DNA from 3 places in the Testudinibacter sp. P27/CKL/0425 genome. Region 3 is predicted to be linked to each of the others. Evidence: riboswitches for the same ligand, from Rfam matches in the RefSeq annotation. Region 3 holds a riboswitch; each other region holds the start of a gene.
What was found. Region 3 has a riboswitch for thiamine pyrophosphate ahead of thiC (phosphomethylpyrimidine synthase ThiC). Riboswitches for the same ligand answer to the same signal wherever they lie in the genome.
Positions count from the first base shown of each region.

Region 1: it holds a riboswitch for thiamine pyrophosphate, as region 3 does, so the genes downstream of both, thiB (thiamine ABC transporter substrate binding subunit) here and thiC (phosphomethylpyrimidine synthase ThiC) in region 3, are expected to answer to the same signal.
Region 2: it holds a riboswitch for thiamine pyrophosphate, as region 3 does, so the genes downstream of both, ACUHGC_RS00110 (ABC transporter ATP-binding protein) here and thiC (phosphomethylpyrimidine synthase ThiC) in region 3, are expected to answer to the same signal.

Region 1 is NZ_CM128801.1:1,201,285-1,207,366, reverse strand. Features, by position in the region: gene ACUHGC_RS06025 (YdgA family protein) at 1-289, shown strand, start outside; gene ACUHGC_RS06020 (IS256 family transposase, variant Zn-binding type) at 484-1,371, shown strand; gene ACUHGC_RS06015 (RrF2 family transcriptional regulator) at 1,634-2,089, shown strand; gene ACUHGC_RS06010 (polyphosphate kinase 2 family protein) at 2,100-2,915, shown strand; TPP riboswitch at 2,961-3,078, shown strand; gene thiB (thiamine ABC transporter substrate binding subunit) at 3,126-4,133, shown strand; gene thiP (thiamine/thiamine pyrophosphate ABC transporter permease ThiP) at 4,141-5,757, shown strand; gene thiQ (thiamine ABC transporter ATP-binding protein) at 5,754-6,082, shown strand, end outside.
Region 2 is NZ_CM128801.1:20,933-27,014, reverse strand. Features, by position in the region: gene ACUHGC_RS00115 (ABC transporter permease) at 12-767, opposite strand; gene ACUHGC_RS00110 (ABC transporter ATP-binding protein) at 764-1,501, opposite strand; TPP riboswitch at 1,582-1,686, opposite strand; gene ACUHGC_RS00105 (YbhB/YbcL family Raf kinase inhibitor-like protein) at 1,831-2,328, shown strand; gene glyQ (glycine--tRNA ligase subunit alpha) at 2,464-3,372, shown strand; gene ACUHGC_RS00095 (hypothetical protein) at 3,372-3,638, shown strand; gene ACUHGC_RS00090 (PDDEXK nuclease domain-containing protein) at 3,659-4,714, shown strand; gene glyS (glycine--tRNA ligase subunit beta) at 5,021-6,082, shown strand, end outside.
Region 3 is NZ_CM128801.1:2,539,227-2,545,308, reverse strand. Features, by position in the region: gene ACUHGC_RS12490 (TolC family outer membrane protein) at 1-6, shown strand, start outside; gene dapA (4-hydroxy-tetrahydrodipicolinate synthase) at 73-972, opposite strand; gene bcp (thioredoxin-dependent thiol peroxidase) at 1,161-1,628, shown strand; gene thiC (phosphomethylpyrimidine synthase ThiC) at 1,697-3,631, opposite strand; TPP riboswitch at 3,760-3,863, opposite strand; gene ACUHGC_RS12470 (AI-2E family transporter) at 4,002-5,072, opposite strand; gene arsC (arsenate reductase (glutaredoxin)) at 5,197-5,547, shown strand; gene hda (DnaA inactivator Hda) at 5,542-6,082, opposite strand, start outside.

The DNA of each region.
Region 1 (6,082 bases), 1.3 Mb from region 3:
TATCAGCAAACCTGCTGTCGAACAATTTCTCACCAGCATGGTTAATATCGAGATCAACAATGATCCGAGCGTACCAGAATACCAAGCGGAACAGCTGGAATACCTCAAAGCCGATATGGAACAGCAATTTGCCGATGCGATACAACAAAAAATTCTGGTGACGTCCGATAACCAGGCTTATCAAAGCAAATTGATTCTGGAAAACGGCGAGCTAAAACTGAACGGCGAAGTTATTCCGGAAGAAAACATCGCGCAGGCTTTAATGATGCTCTTTATGGGCGGCTTTTAAGTGCTAAGCATTCACAGTTAATGCAAAGAGCGGTTCGATGAAACCGCTCTTTTTGATCTCAACCGGTAAAAATTTTAAGAAGGCATAGTAGACAAAAATGTGGCTGAAATCTCGCTTAATCCCTTATAGAATAAGGCGTTAAGTGAGATTTTTTAAAATGACCAAAAAATTGCTATTTCTGTGGTTCAGAACACATTAAAAAACACGGTAAAAATTCAGGCAAGCAACGCTATAAATGCTTGGATTGTTTACGGACATATTCTCACACAAATTACCTTCAATCCGCCCAAATCTGGCACGATTACACCGTCGGAAAACAGACGTATAAGCAGCTTGCGTTAACCTATGATTGTTCGGTCAGGACTATCCAAAGGCACCTGAAAAAAGCCCCTAAAACGCCACTCAGCACACCGCAAACCACAATGTTGAATCTTATTATGGATGTCACTTTTTTCGGGCCACAATTCGGCGTATTAGTCATAATGGATTCCTGCTCAAAAAAGGTGATTTACCACCAAATCGTTCGTACCGAAAAGGACATTTACTATACCAAAGCCATCAATCGATTGCGTAAAAAAGGATTTATTATTCAATCTATTACTTGCGATGGGCGACGGGGCTTATTGAAAGATATATTTAATACGCCAACCCAAATGTGCCAATTTCACCTTGTTGCAATGGTGATTCGCAAGCTGACGAGAAACCCTAAATCCGTTGCCGGAAAGGAACTGAAAACAATGGTTAAAACACTCAAGCAGAGTCACAAAAATGACTTTTATGTCCGTTTGCATCACTGGTTTTTGCAGCATAAAGCTTACTTAGAAGAACGGTCTGATATACCCGATAATCAGGGTAAATTTCCTTATAAACATCGCAAATTGAGAGGGGCTTATGCCAGTATTAAACGCTATATGGATTACTTGTTTGTCTTTGAAAAATACCCGGAGTTACGGATAGAAAAAACGACAAATCGGCTGGAAGGGCTGTTTAAGGATTTAAAGCAGAAATTATCCGTTCATAATGGACTAAACCGAAGGAATAAGATTATGTTTATACAGGATTTTTTGAATAAAAAGAGCTAGAAAAACTAGCGCTTTAAGAGGAGTAGCCACAAAAATGTCTAATAGAAGCTTAGATCTCAAAATCAGCCACATTTTTGGCTACTATGCCAAATTTTATCAATCGCCATTTTGGTTAAAAAAGAGGACTATTTTGGAATTTAGTTCACAAATTCGAGTTTTAAACTGCAATTTTATCCGGCTCCGATTGACAATAATCAACTTACCGCAGGTGAGTTATGCTAAAATTTCATCGAGATTAAAATTAAAATAGTGAAAGAGTGACATGAAACTAAGCAAATTTACCGATTACAACCTGCGGGTTTTGATTTATCTGGCATTAAATAACGATCGCCTGTGTACGATTCAGGAAATTGCAACCGCCTATCAAATTTCCGAAAATCATTTAATGAAAGTGATCCACCATTTAGCCAAACAGCAAACGATTTTATCGCGCCGCGGCAAAGGCGGCGGGATTCAACTCGCCCATCCACCGCACGAAATCAACTTGGCAAAAGTCATCCGTCTGGCGGAAGGTGACGATTCACTGGTTCGCTGCCGCGATCATGGCGTGGTCTGTTGTATTGCGCCGGTTTGCCAGTTGCCGTCCATTTTTGAATTGGCGTTGGACGCATTCTATAAATACCTTTCCCAATACTCTTTACAAGATGTATTAAAGCAACCGGAGCTGTTTGCACGCCATTTCGCCGTGCCTGAAATTCAATATCAAGCGGTTAATTAAGGATAAAATTATGGCATTCGACCTGAAAAATTACCGCTTTGACGGTAAAAATAAATTCAATATCAAAAATTTCTCGACCAACGGCAAAAAAGATGTTGCCGAAACCAAAGAGGAACGCAATGCAATTCTGAGCAGCTTGTCGCCGGAGTTGGATCATCTGCAAGATTTGCTGTATGCCGAACATCAGCGCAAAGTGTTGATCGTGCTGCAAGGCATGGACACCTCCGGAAAAGACGGTACTATCCGCGCGGTATTTCAAAGTGTCGATCCGCTGGCGGTGCGCACCGCCTATTTTGAAGCACCGACCACTAACGAATTGGATCGCGATTATCTGTGGCGGGTGCACAATGTGGTGCCGCGCCGCGGCGAAATCGTTATTTTCAACCGTAGCCATTATGAAGATGTATTGGTGACTAAAGTCAAAGGCTGGATCAGCGATGATGAGGAAAAACGCCGCCTGCGCCATATTAACGATTTTGAACGGCTGTTAAGCGAAACCGGCACGGTGATCCTCAAATTCTTTTTGCATATCTCTAAAGACGAACAACAAGAGCGGTTGCAAGAGCGGTTGGATAATCCGGAGAAAAATTGGAAATTCAATCTCGGTGATCTGGACGACCGTAAATTGTGGGACGATTTCCAACAACAATACCAACGCGTGATCAACGAAACCTCGACCGAATATGCGCCGTGGTATGTAATCCCTGCCGATTCCAAATCCGGACGCAATGTCATTATCACGAAAATTCTGCTCGACACCTTGCGCAAGCTGAATATGCAATATCCACAAGTCGACACCAGCGGCTGGCCGGATAAGATCGAATAGCACGATTAGGGCTTTTCTTTCGTTTTTCTTTTGGATAAGATAGCCGCACTCTCATTGGGGTGCATTATCTTGTCCATTTTTTTATGGCGATGATAACGCTGAGAAATACCCATTGAACCTGATCTGATTAGTAGCAGCGAAGGGATTTGAGATCGTGTTTCTTGCCAAATACCGCACTTGAATTCTTTCTTATCGTTTTATGATAAAAGGATGTTCAATATGTCTTCTTTACTGACCAAACTAACCGCTTCCGCCCTATTTCTGGCATTCAGCCACACCGCATTAAGCCAAGACAGACCGCACTTGACGGTTTACAGCTACGACTCTTTCACTTCCGAATGGGGACCGGGTCCGAAGCTGGAACAGGCGTTTGAACAGCAGTGCCAGTGCGATCTGAAATTCGTACCGTTTGAAGACGGCGTAACCCTGTTTAACCGCCTGCGTTTGGAGGCGAAAAACAGCAAAGCCGATGTGGTGATCGGTTTAGACAATAATTTACTGCCTGAAGCGCACGAATCAAAACTATTTGCCGAAAACAGCGTGGATTTAAGCCCGCTTGCGCTGCCGATCGAATGGACTGACCGCACTTTCCTGCCATATGACTACGGGCAATATGCGTTTATTTATAACCAACACACCCTCACCAATCCGCCCAAAAGTTTAACCGAATTGGTGGAGCGCCAAGATCTGCGGGTGATTTATCAAGATCCGCGCACCAGCACCGTCGGGCGCGGCTTATTGGCGTGGGTGAATGCGGTCTATCCGCAAGATCAAGTGGCAACCGCTTGGCAAACACTGGCAAAACACACGGTGACTGTTGGCAAGGGCTGGTCGGAAACTTACGGTGCTTTTTTGAAAGGCGAATCGGATTTAGTGCTGAGTTACAACACTTCACCGCTGTATCATCAAATCGATGAGCAAGACGATCGCTATCGAGCGGCTGAATTTGCCGAAGGGCATATCGTACAAATCGAGCTGGCGGCGAAACTGGCGAGTAGCCAACAGCCTGCGCTGGCAGATCAATTTTTAGCTTTTTTGGTAAACCCCGAAGCGCAAAAAATTATCGCATTACACAATATCATGTTGCCTGTGATCAAAACCGAGATCGAACCGCACTTTGATCAATTCACACCCGTTAAAACCTTAGCGGTGCCATTCCCTGAAAAAGCGGTTGGCAAAGCGCAAATTCAGGTTTGGCAGCAAGCGTTAAGCCAATAATCTGACAATGCGAAAATTGCGTCTGCCCCTCTCCCACTGCCTGCCCGGCTTGGCAGTGGTGAGTTTTTTATTGCTGTTTTATGCCAACAGCCTGTGGCAATTGTTGCAACACAGCCAGTCCGACAGTTGGACGCTGCTGTTTGACGATCCCTATTTTTGGCATATCCTGAAATTCAGCTTCCGGCAGGCGCTGCTCTCGGCGCTGTTGTCGGTGACGGCGGGGCTGCTGACCGCGCACGCCCTGTATTACCGCACGTTTATCGGCAAAGCGATTTTATTGAAAGTGTTTTCACTTACTTTCGTGCTGCCAGTGCTGGTGGCGGTGTTCGGCTTAATCGGGGTTTACGGGCTGTCCGGCTGGCTGCTGCAAGGTTTGCAGTGGCTGGGAATCAACTGGCAACCGTCGTTTTACGGCTTAAGCGGCATTCTGATTGCGCACCTGTTTTTCAACCTGCCGCTTGCCAGCAAAATTTTTCTGCAAACGCTGCACAGCATTCCGGTACAACAACGGCAACTGGCGGCGCAACTGAATATCCGCAACGCTGATTTCTTGCGCTTAATTGAATTGCCATACCTGCGCCCGCAATTGTTGCCGGTATTTGCGCTGATTTTTATGCTGTGTTTCACCAGTTTTGCGATTGTTCTGACCCTCGGCGGCGGACCGAAATATACCACACTGGAAGTGGCGATTTTCCAAGCAATCACCTTTGATTTTGACCTCGGCAAAGCCGCCAGCTTGGCGCTGGTACAGTTCGGGCTGTGTTTTGTGCTGTTTCAGGGCAATGCCTATTTCAGCCGCCACACCGCCACCAGTTTAAGCAAGCAACAAACCTACCCTCCACAATCGCTGAACCGCACTTGGCAATGGCTGCATCGCATGATTTTAGTGGCAGTGATGTTGTTTATCGGCTTGCCGCTGCTGAATATTGTATATAGCGGATTGAACTCCCCTGCGTGGTGGCAGCTGTGGCAAAGTGCCACGTTATGGCGGGCAATCGGCTACTCACTCACCCTAGCGCCGATTGCCGCACTGCTGGCGGTGTTGATGAGCGTGGCGTTGCTGTTGAGTGTGCGCCGTTTGCGTTGGCACTATTACCGCAAAACAGCAGATACGATGTTGAATGTCGGCATGATGATTCTGGCCGTGCCGACACTAGTGCTGGCGATCGGGCTGTTTTTAAGTCTGCAAGCCATTGATTTTTCGAATTTTCACCTATTCGCGATCGTCGCCATTTGCAATGCATTAATTGCGATGCCGTTTGTGCTGCGGATTTTAGCCGTACCATTTCAACACAACATGACCTATTATGAAAAACTGTGCCAATCGTTGGCGATTCGCGGCTGGACGCGCTGGCGCTTGATTGAATGGCACCAGCTGCGCAAACCGATTCGCACCGCCTATGCGTACGCCTTTGCATTGTCGCTAGGCGATTTCACTGCGATTGCGCTGTTCGGCAACCAAGATTTCAGCTCGCTGCCACGTCTGTTGTATCAACAATTAGGACATTATCGCAGCCAAGAGGCAGCGGTCACCGCGTTGATCTTACTGCTATTATGTGCGCTGGTTTTTGTACTGATCGAAAAACAGGACGCCCCCGCAATCAATAAAGGAAACACCCCGTGATCCGACTCAATCAACTCAAATTTAACTATAAAGCCATGCCGATGGCGTTTGATTTGCAGGTTAAATCCGGCGAGAAAATCGCCTTGGTCGGCGCAAGTGGCGCAGGCAAAAGCACGCTGTTAAACTTAATTGCCGGTTTTGAACTTGCCGACAGCGGTGAAATTTGGCTGAACGGTGAAAATCATACTCACACAGAACCGCACTTGCGCCCGGTGTCGATGCTGTTTCAAGAAAATAATCTGTTCAATCATTTAACGGTTGAACAAAATATTATTTTAGGGCTACAACCGAATTTGAACATTAATACGGAACAACGGCAGCAAGT
Region 2 (6,082 bases), 100 kb from region 3:
CCTGCGCCGGATTAGCGCAGTTGTGAAACCCACGGGATCGCACGACGCAGCAGACGATCGACTGCAAAATACAGCGCAAGCGCCATCAGGATCAGCAAAAATAGCGCGGCGAACATTAAATCCACCTGCATTCGGGCGTTGGCTTGCAGCATCACATAGCCCAAGCCTTCTGATGAACCGACCCACTCACCCACAATCGCCCCAATTGGCGCAACCGACACCGCAATCCGCAAGCCTGATGCCAACGCAGGCAGCGCAGCGGGCAACCGCACCTTGAACAACAATTGCAGGCGGCTGACTTGCATTGTGCGGGCGAGATCGAGCCACGCTTGCGGCGTGTTGCGCAGCCCGTCATAGCAGGCGGCAGTCACAGGGAAGTAGATAATCAGCACCGTCATCACAATTTTTGATGCCATGCCGTAACCAAACCACAGCACCAACAGCGGCGCAATCGCAAACACGGGGATCGCTTGTGAGATCACCAATAACGGCATTAACAGGGCAGAGACGGGCGCAGACAGCGACAGCAACAATGCCGAGCCTAGCCCGAGCAAAAAGCCGAGCAGCAAGCCGATAAGGATCTCAAGTGCGGTAATCTGTGCGTGTTGCAACAGCATTGCAGGGTGTTGTAGCAGTTGCTGCAACACCGCAACAGGCGAGGGCAGTAAATAGTGCGGCAATTCAAACAAGCTGACCGCACTTTGCCACAGCAACAATAAAAGTGCGGTCAACAACAGCAGTTTTCTGAACGCGTTGAGGCGTTTCATGGTGTGCCGCCTTGCATTAATCGGGCGAATAAATCTTGCTGCAACGCAAGCGTTTGAGCATTGGCTTGACGTGGTTTCGGGTTATTCGCAAGCTGGGCTTTGGCTTCGATCAGATCTTCAATCGGTTGAGTCGGATCGTGCAAAATCGCAATCCGATCCGCCAGCCGAATGGCTTCTTGCGGATCGTGGGTGATCAACAGCACGGTTTTGTCGTGCAGTAATTCGCAGGCTAAATCTTGTAATTGCAAACGGGTAACCGCATCGAGCGCCGAAAACGGTTCGTCCATTAAAATTAAATCAGCGTTTTGCATTAAAGTGCGCGCCAGCGCCACCCGTTGCCGCTGCCCTCCAGACAGCTGATAACAGGGCTTGTGGCGGTGTGCGCCCATTTGCACTGCCGCGAGCAGTTGTTCCGCTTGCGCAGTGGTTTCAGCGGTTTTGGTGCTCGTGAGGTGGTGTTGCAGTTGCACATTGTCCACAACCGACAGCCACGGATAGAGCGAATCTTGCTGTGCGAGCCACGCCAGTTTCAGCGGGCGCGGAAACACCACCTCGCCTTGTTGAATCGCATCGTTTTCCAAACCGGCAATCGCTCGTAGTAATGTCGATTTGCCTACGCCCGAACGCCCAAGCAACACCGTCCACTGGTGTTGCAACAGCGAAAAGTGAAAATCAGCGAACAGCGGCTGCCCGTTGAAGCACAGGGTCAAACTACGAATATCGACCGCAACCATCTGGCAAGTTCCGAAAACTAGCGGACAGAATGCGAATAACGGTGTATCGGGCGGAAAACAGGCGAAGTGCGGTTAAGATTGGCATCATATTGATAGTTTCCTACGTCAGCATTATCTGGTTCAGGTTCACGGGTATCATCTCAGCCACCTTGAATATCAATAATGTAGCACCCCGACTAATGAACGCTTAATCTATAAAAATTATCCGTACAAGGCAATGATTTTCGCGCATAAATTTGAAGTCGATCATATCTTGCGCATAATCTGTTCGGTAAAACGCCAAGGAATGCTAAGATGATTGAAAGTGTTAATCCGAAAAGGAGGTAAGAATGAAAGTCAGTAGTGCAGCAATCGAAAACGGCTATTTTGCCGATCAATATGGCAAGCGTGGCAGCCAATTCAGCCCAAACGGCATGCCGAATTATTCCATTCCACTGGAAATCAGCGATGCGCCGGCAGGCACAAAATCGTTCGCGTTGGTGTTAGAAGATAAAGACGCGGTGGGCGCAGCAGGCTATGTGTGGATTCACTGGTTGGTGGCGAATTTAACACGCACATCGCTGGCGGAAAATGACAGCCTTTCCGCTAACGATTATGTACAAGGGCGCAACAGCTGGTCGGGCAAACTCGGTGGGTTGTCGGTGGAAGAAGCCTCATGTTATGGCGGCATGGCACCGCCGAATGCTGATCATCGCTATGAATTGTATGTGTATGCCCTTGATTGCGAGCTGGATCTGCCGCAAGGCTTCGGCTTTAACGATCTGCATTTTGCGATGCAGGGGCATATTCTCGATCAAGCCTATTTGGTTGGGATCTATCGGCTATAATCGCAATGGATTAAAGTGCGGTTTGGCGGCAGCCGTACGTTGACATTTCCGCATTTTCCGTGCGCAAATTCATGACCTTTCGCCTAAATTCAAGTATAATAGCCGCCATTTTCTATTCACTAAAAAGAAGCAGATATGAGTTCAACATTTAACGTTAAAACTTTTCAGGGCATGATTCTTGCCTTACAAGATTACTGGGCAAAACAAGGTTGCACCGTGGTTCAACCGTTTGATATGGAAGTGGGCGCAGGCACATCACACCCGATGACCTGTTTGCGCGCATTAGGGCCAGAGCCAATGGCGTTTGCCTATGTGCAGCCTTCACGCCGCCCAACTGACGGGCGCTACGGTGAAAACCCGAACCGCTTGCAGCACTATTATCAATTCCAAGTGGTGATTAAACCCTCCCCTGACAACATTCAAGAACTGTATTTAGACAGCCTGAAAATGCTCGGCTTTGACCCGACCCAAAACGATATTCGCTTTGTGGAAGATAACTGGGAAAACCCAACCCTAGGCGCATGGGGCTTAGGCTGGGAAGTGTGGCTGAACGGCATGGAAGTGACTCAATTCACCTATTTCCAACAAGTGGGCGGCTTAGAGTGCAAACCCGTGACAGGTGAAATCACCTACGGGCTAGAGCGTTTGGCAATGTATATTCAAGGCGTGGACAGCGTGTATGATCTGGTTTACTCCGACGGTCCGTTAGGCAAAACCACCTACGGCGATGTGTTCCACCAAAACGAAGTGGAGCAATCAACCTACAACTTTGAATACGCCAACACCGACTTTTTATTCTACTGCTTTGAGCAATACGAAAAAGAAGCGCAAGAACTGCTGGCGCTAGAAAAACCACTGCCATTGCCCGCATATGAACGTATTTTAAAAGCGGCGCACAGCTTCAACATGCTTGATGCTCGCAAAGCGATTTCCGTTACCGAACGCCAACGCTATATTTTGCGCATTCGTGCGCTAACCAAAGGCGTTGCCGAAGCCTATTATGCCAGCCGTGAAGCGCTGGGCTTTCCAGGGTGTAAAAAATGATGACGAAGCCTATTCTGTTTTTTGCCGAAACCTGCCCCGACACCGCCCCGTTTGTGGCGGCGTTGCAGCAATTGAATGTGGAGTATGAAGCGGTTGAGGTGTTGGCGAATCTTGCCAATTTCAAACGCTTTCTGAAATTGCGCGACAACCACGCGGCGTTTAACGAAGCCAAGCAACACGGCTATATTGGGATCCCGGCACTGTTGTTGGACGATCAACAAGTGATTTTAGATCTTAATGCGTTGCCTGCGGCATTCGCAAAATAGCATGATAGGACTGCCGCCGTATGCACGAAAACAAAACTGCACTTGTTGCCCACACACCAGAACATTTTATGCATGAAATTGCTGATCTGATCCACGCGTCTAAACAACGCATGGCAGTGTCGGTGAATGCCGAGTTGACCTTGCTGTATTGGCATATCGGACAGCGGATTAACCAGCATATTTTATCGGGTGAACGGGCTAGTTACGGACAAGAAATTATCCGCAGTTTAGCGAAAAATTTAACGCAACAGTTTGGTAAAGGTTGGAGTAGAACACAGCTCGCCTACTGCGTGAAGTTTGCAGAAACATTTGCTGATGTTGAGATTGTTCACGCACTGCGTGGACAATTGAGCTGGACGCATTTTAAAACGCTGATTTACATTGACGATCCGCTCAAGCGTGAATTTTATGCCACCATGGCGGCACAAGAGCGCTGGAGCACACGCACATTAGATGAACGCATTGGTGCGTTGCTTTTTGAACGCACGGCAATTTCAAAGCAATCAGACGAAACGCTGATTCAGGAATTGAGCATGCTGCGTGAAAGAGGCGAATATAATCAATCGCTGGTGTTGAAAGATCCGTATGTGCTGGATTTCCTCGACTTGAGCGATCGCTATATGGAAAAAGATCTGGAAGATGCCATTTTGCGTGAGATTGAACAATTCCTGTTGGAATTAGGCTCAGGCTTTAGTTTTGTGGCGCGCCAAAAGCGCATTCAGATTGATCAAGATGATTTCTATATCGACCTGTTATTCTACAACCGCAAGCTCAAACGGCTGGTGGCAATTGAATTAAAAACCGAAGCGTTTAACTACGCCCACAAAAGCCAAATGGAACTGTATTTGGCATGGTTGGCGAAACACGAGCAGGAAGAGGGGGAAAACCCACCACTGGGCATTATTCTCTGCACCTCGAAAAAAACCGAACAAGTGGAGTTGCTGGATTTAAAACACTCAGGTATTCACATTGCAGAATATTTAACGGTGTTGCCATCGAAAGAGGCATTGGCTCAACGATTGCGCACGGCTGTTGAACGGGCAAAAGCGCGGTTTTTGGTGGCAGAGCAAGAATAGACGGTAAATCGTCTTATGAATCAACGGCTTGTTGATAAGGTTTAGTGCGTTTTATCAGGCATTCCAATTGGTGACACAGTGTGCCACGAATTGAGTTGGGCGAATATTGGCAAGATCTAATTCGGAACGCAGTGCGTACCGAATTGTGTGGGCGGTATTGTGGCTTGTGAATTGAGTGAGAAAACGGAACTTAACTGCAAGTGTTAGCATGAAAACACAGTTGGAAAAAGCCAGACAACTTAGCGAATATCACATTAATTGATTATGTCTGTGAGTAATGCAGACAACATAAAATAGAGACAAAACATGACAACACAAAATTTCCTCGCCGAGATGGGCACTGAAGAGTTGCCACCGAAGGCACTGAAAAAATTAGCCACGGCTTTTGCCGACAACCTTGAAGCGGAGCTGAATCAAGCGGGTTTAGCGTTTGACAAAGTGGAATGGTTTGCCGCGCCGCGTCGCTTGGCGGTGAAAGTCTTAGGTTTGGCGACCAGCCAGCCGAGCAAAGAAGTTGAAAAGCGCGGTCCTGCGGTTTCGGCGGCGTTTGATGCGGAAGGCAAACCAACTAAAGCAGCAGAAGGCTGGGCGCGCGGCTGTGGGATCACCGTGGATCAAGCAGAACGCCTCGCAACCGACAAAGGCGAATGGCTGGTTTATCGTGCCGTGGTGGAGGGGCAGGCGACTAAAAATCTCTTGGTGGGCATGGTGAGCCAAGCGCTGGCGAAATTGCCGATTCCGAAAACCATGCGTTGGGGCGATAAAAGCGAACAGTTTGTACGCCCTGTGCACACCGTCGCGCTGTTATTGGGCGATGAACTGATTCAAGGTGAGATCTTGGGCGTGGCGTCTGCCACCACGGTGCGCGGACACTGCTTCTTGGGCGAGCGCGAATTTCAAATCAGCCATGCGGATCAATACCCGCAATTGTTGAAAGAAAAAGGTTCGGTGATTGCAGATTTTAACGAACGTAAAGCGCTCATTCTTGCCAACGCGCAACAAAAAGCGACCGAGCTTGGCGGTGTGGCGGATATTGAAGACGATCTGCTTGATGAAGTCACCTCACTGGTGGAATACCCGAATGTGCTAACCGCAACATTTGAAGAACGCTTTCTTGCCGTGCCTGCTGAAGCGCTGGTGTACACCATGAAAGGCGATCAAAAATATTTCCCGATTTATGACGCAAACGGCAAATTGCTACCGCACTTTATCTTTGTGTCGAACATCAACCCTGAAGATCCAAGCGCGATCATTGAAGGGAATGAAAAAGTGGTGCGCCCACGGCTAACCGATGCGGAATTTTTCTTTAAAACCGATTTAAAACAGCGTTTGGAAGATCAATTGCCACGTTTAGAAACCGTGCTGTTC
Region 3 (6,082 bases):
TTATAACGACTTAATAATAACGGAAAGGCAACCAGTGGAGCACAGGTTGCCTTTTTAATTCATGCTGATTTACTACTTTAACAATCCGCTGCTTTTTAATGCTGCGCTGACAACCGGTTGCGCTTCTTCGCTTAAAACGGTTAACGGCAGGCGCAGGAACGGTTCGCTGATTAAACCGATTTTGTAGCACGCCCATTTCACCGGAATCGGGTTGGACTCAACAAACAGATCTTTGTGCAACGGCATTAAACGATTGTTGATTTCTTCCGCTTGTGCGAAATCGCCTTTCAGTGCGAAACGGCACATTTTTGCCATTTCGGCGGCGGCAACGTTATTGGTGACCGAAATCACGCCTTCACCGCCAGCTTTCATCGCTTCTAGGCCGGTCGCATCGTCGCCGCTGAGAATAATAAAATCGTCACCGGCAAGTTCTTTAATTTTGCCGACGCGGCTGACATCGCCGGTCGCTTCTTTAATGCCGACGATATTTGGAATTTTTGCCAAACGAGCAACGGTTTCCGGTTTCAGATCGCTGCCGGTGCGCCCCGGTACGTTATACAGGATTTGCGGCAAATCGGTGCTTTCGGCAATCGCTTTAAAGTGCTGATACATACCCTCTTGGGTCGGTTTATTGTAGTAAGGCACAACCGACAAACAACCGGCAACGCCGCTGCCGTGTAATAACTTGGTCATAGTGATCGCTTCGCTGGTGGCGTTAGCGCCGGTGCCGGCGATAATCGGAATACGACCGGCGGCGTATTCGACGGTCTTCAGAATAACCTTCACATTTTCATCAATACTGAGCGTGGCGGATTCGCCGGTGGTACCAACCGAAACAATGGCGTCGGTGCCTGCTTCGATATGAAAATTGACCAGCGCTTCGAGTTCGGTGTAATTCACTTCGCCGGAACTATCCATTGGCGTGATAAGTGCAACGATACTGCCTGAAAATAAAGGGTTACTAGCCGACATAGAGTTTCTCCTGTACGTTTCTTGTTGTTTTATTGATGAAATAAACTGATTAACCTAGATTGCCAAATTTGCCGCAGTTTGCAAGTGGTTTTTGTATTTTCTTGCAGATAAATCAAAAAAAGTGAAAAGGGGCTGATTTAGTGGTAGTTTAAGTGCGGCTCAATTCGATTAAAAGGAAGGAAAAAACGATGTTATCTATTTTAAACAGCGGCGTTGCTGCACCACAATTTACCCTGAACGATCAAAACGAGAATGCGGTCAGCCTGAGCGATTTCAAAGGCAAAAAGGTGTTGGTTTATTTTTACCCGAAAGCGTTAACGCCGGGCTGTACCACACAAGCCTGCGATCTGCGCGATGCCAAAGCCGAGCTAGAAAAAGCAGGCGTGGTGATTTTGGGTATCAGTCCGGATTTGCCGACAAAATTACGCAATTTTGAGCAGAAAAAAGATTTAAATTTCACCTTGCTGTCTGATCCCGATCATCAGGTTGCGGAAGCGTTTGGGGTGTGGGGCGAGAAAAAATTTATGGGGCGCACCTTTGACGGCATTCACCGCATCAGCTTTTTGATTGATGAAAACGGCGTAATCGCCAAGGTTTTCGATAAATTCAAAACCAAAGATCATGCCCAGGTGGTACTGGATTATCTGAACGCCTGACAGCGGCTCAAGTGCGGTCGGTATTGCAAAAAACGGCACGCTGATATGTTAGCGTGCCGTGATGGCGTTTACTCCGATGATTCTGATTGTAGCTGCTGTGGCTGATGATAAATTTCACCGCCTTTTTGTTTAAACTCCTGCGCCATTTTCGCCAGCCCTTGTTGCTGTTCCGGCGGCAGTGCAGCCGCATAATCACGCACTTCTTGTGAAATTCTCATCGAGCAGAATTTTGGCCCGCACATCGAACAAAAATGGGTGACCTTGCCGGATTCTTGTGGCAGTGTTTCGTCGTGGTAGGCGCGTGCGGTGTCGGGATCGAGCGACAAATTAAACTGATCCTCCCAACGAAATTCAAACCGCGCTTTCGACATTGCATTATCGCGGATTTGTGCCGCGGGGTGTCCTTTGGCAAGGTCAGCCGCGTGGGCGGCAATTTTATAGGTGATTAGCCCCTGTTTCACGTCCTCTTTATCCGGCAAGCCCAAATGTTCTTTCGGCGTCACATAACACAACATGGCGCAACCGAACCAGCCGATCATCGCCGCGCCAATGCCTGAAGTGAAATGGTCGTAACCCGGTGCGATATCGGTGGTGAGTGGCCCGAGCGTATAAAACGGCGCTTCATGGCAGTGCCGTAGCTCTTCTTCCATGTTGCGTTGAATCATCTGCATCGGGATATGCCCCGGCCCTTCGATCATCACTTGCACATCATATTCCCAGGCGATTTTAGTCAGTTCGCCGAGCGTGTATAATTCGGCAAATTGTGCCTCATCATTAGCGTCTTGAATTGAGCCCGGGCGCAAACCGTCGCCGAGCGATAGCGCCACATCGTAGGCAGCGCAAATTTCACAGATTTCACGAAAATGGGTATATAAAAAATTTTCTTGATGGTGGGAAAGACACCATTTCGCCATAATCGAACCGCCACGAGAAACAATTCCGGTGAGGCGTTTGGCGGTCATCGGCACATAGCGCAGCAGTGTGCCGGCGTGAATGGTGAAGTAGTCCACGCCCTGTTCCGCTTGTTCGATTAAGGTGTCTTTAAATACTTCCCAAGTGAGATTTTCGGCAATGCCTTTGACTTTTTCGAGCGCTTGATACAGTGGCACTGTGCCAATCGGCACCGGGCTGTTGCGTAGAATCCATTCACGGGTTTCGTGAATGTTGCGCCCAGTGGAGAGATCCATCACCGTATCCGCGCCCCAGCGGGTTGCCCACACCAATTTTTCCACTTCCTCCTCAATTGATGAAGTGACCGCCGAATTTCCGATGTTGGCGTTCACTTTCACTAAAAAATTACGCCCGATAATCATCGGTTCGGATTCGGGATGATTGATGTTACAAGGAATAATCGCGCGTCCGGCGGCGACTTCTTGACGCACAAATTCAGGGGTGATTTCAGCGGGTAACTTAGCGCCGAAGGCTTGTCCGGGGTGTTGTTGAAGCAATACCGCACTTTCCATCCGCGATCTGCCCATATTTTCACGAATCGCGATAAATTCCATTTCAGGCGTGATGATACCTTGGCGGGCGTAATGCAGTTGGGTCACGATTTTGCCGGCTTGTGCGCGTCGTGCCGGGCGCTGTAGCCGAAAGCGAAGCTCATCAAGTGTGTTGTCTTGCTGTCGTGATCGGGTGTAACTTGAGCTGACCGTACTTAGGGTTTCGGTGTCTTGTCGTTCGGCGATCCACGCCTGCCGAAGTGCGGTAATGCTTCGATTGACATTAATGGTTTGTGATTCGTCGCCGTATACACCGGAGGTATCATACACTGGAATCGCTTCGTTCGGCTCGAATTGTGGATTGAGCTTATCGCCGCCGACGAGTGTTGGGTTTAGTTGAATTTCGCGCATCGGCACGCGCAGATCAGGGCGTGAACCTTGCAGATAAATTCGTTTGGAATTGGGATAAGGCGTCCCTTTCAAACTGCGGATAAATTGTTGCGCCGCTTCGCGTTTTTGGCGACGGCTATTTTTTTCGACATAAATAATGGTGTCAGACATGGCAAGTTCCTTTATGCAAAATAAGCGATAACAAGCTTGTCTGGAGCGGAAGAACACAAACAGCAATAGTGCTGTTGATGACAACTCAAGTGCGGTTTATTGAGGTTAGAAAATCATCATGAGGCAAAATGGATGATTGACTTGTTCCCTTCGCAGGTCTTAACCCGAGCAGGTTCTACGGATCCCGATTTACGGTCTCAGCCAATCGCAATTGGCACTCCGACAAGAACCGGCAGTATAGGCAACTGGCGGAACGCAGGCAATGGCTAAGATTGAAAAGTGTGATTTCGGTAGGGTTTTCACAGAAATCAGCACTTGAACCAGGGCAAAGTGCGGTTTGAAACCGCACTTGAAAGGCTAAAAAATATTATTAGTGCTGTTCCAATTCTTCATCTGACGGCCAGGCGGCACCGACCACCGCTTTGACCAAGGTTGCCAGCGGAATGGCGAAAAATACGCCCCAAAACCCCCATAAGCCGCCGAAAATCAGTACTGCTAAAATAATAATTAACGGATGCAGATTCACGGCTTCCGAGAACAATACCGGCACTAATAAATTGCCGTCCAGAATTTGAATAATTAAATAGCCTAGCATTAAATACCAGAAAGCCGGGGTTACGCCGAATTGTACCAGCGCCACTAAGGCAATCGGAATTGTGATCAACACCGCGCCAACGTAAGGCACTAACACCGATAAACCGACGCCAAGCGCCAACAGCAATGGGTAGCGAAGCCCGAAAAAGAGGAACAGAATATAAGTGACGGCGCCGACAATCACAATTTCCATAAATTTTCCGCGAATATAATTGGAAATCTGGGTTTTCATTTCCAGCCAAACTTGCGAGGCTAAAGTGCGGTTGCGCGGCAGAAAGCGCATCACGCCTAGAATTAATTCATTTTTATCTTTAACCAAGAAAAACACCATTAGCGGCACTAAGAACGCATAAATCCCGATAGTTACCAGACTGAGCAGTGAGGAAAGCGAATAACGCAGCGCGGATTCGCCGAATGCCAACAGTTTAACGCGTGCATTGCTAAACAGTGCGTCTAACATCGGATAGTCGATCAGGTCAGGGTAGTGTTCCGGCAGGGTCAACAGCCATTCGTGCAGCTGGTTGATCATGTTCGGCAAATCTTGCACCAGCGAGATAGTTTGCGTCCACAGCCGCGGTACGACAACAATCATAATAAACACAATCAGCGTGACGAACAGCAACAGCGTGATGCTAACCGAGGCGATTCGTGGTAGTTTAAGTTTCTGCGACAGAAATGTGATCGGCGTTTCCAATAAATACGCCAACACTAGCGCGATCAGCAATGGTGCGATAATATCGCTAAAAAAATAGATGGCAACGAAAAGGAAAAATAAGATGGCAAACAGCCCCAAGGCTTGTGGATCAGTAAAGCGGCGTTTATACCATTTTTGAAACATTTCCCACATAGGCGTTTTCCTGTTGTTAAGTGTAGAGTCAAGTAAATCAGACTTTTTGATTATAACAAGTTATTGACTCAAAGGAAGATTAAAACTATTTTCACACCGACAAAAATTAATTAAGGAGAGCAGCATGAGCGTAAAAATTTTACATAATCCAAAATGTTCCAAGAGCCGTGAAACCCTAAAATTGTTGCAAGAGCGCGGAATTCAGCCTGAAATCGAACTTTATTCGCAAAAACAGTATTCGGTGAGCGAATTGCAACAGATTCGCCGCCAACTGGGGATCGATGACGTTCGGAAAATGATGCGGGTGAATGACGAGTTATACCGCACTTTGGGTCTGGATGATCCGGAATTTACTCAGGAGCAGCGATTAGCAGCGATCGCACAAAATCCGGCGCTGTTGGAACGCCCGATTGTGATCAACGGCGATCAGGCGCGGTTTGGGCGTCCGCCGGAAGCCGTGTTGGAAATTTTATAAATTCAGGCAGTGTTTGACAAACGGGATGGTCAATTTGCGTTTCGCCTGCAGTGAGGCTTCATCCAGCTGTTGCAGGGTGTTGAACAGGCTGCGGGTGTCGCGCTCTAGCCGTTTGAGTAAAAACAGCCCGACTTCGTCCGGCAGCTCCAGCCCGCGCAGGTAAGCGCGTTGTTGCAGCACTTTGAGTTTTTGGGTTTCATCCAGCGGCAGGAGTTTATGGATTTCGCCCCAGCTGAGGCGCGAACGTAGATCGTTGAGTGAAACGGCGAGATTACGCGGGGAGCTGTCGGCACTCAGAATGAGGGTGGTGTGCTTTTGCTCCTTGATCCGATTATATAAATCGAAAAGTGCGGTTTCCCATTTTACCTGCCCGGCGATCATTTGCAGATCGTCGATACACACCAAATCCTGATTTTCCAGATTATCCAGCACGTCCGGAGAAAAATGCACCGCGTGTTTCAGCGGAATAAAACTGGCACTGCCGCCGCGGTCAAAGCGTTCGTGGCAGCAGGCTTTGAGTAAGTGGCTTTTTCCG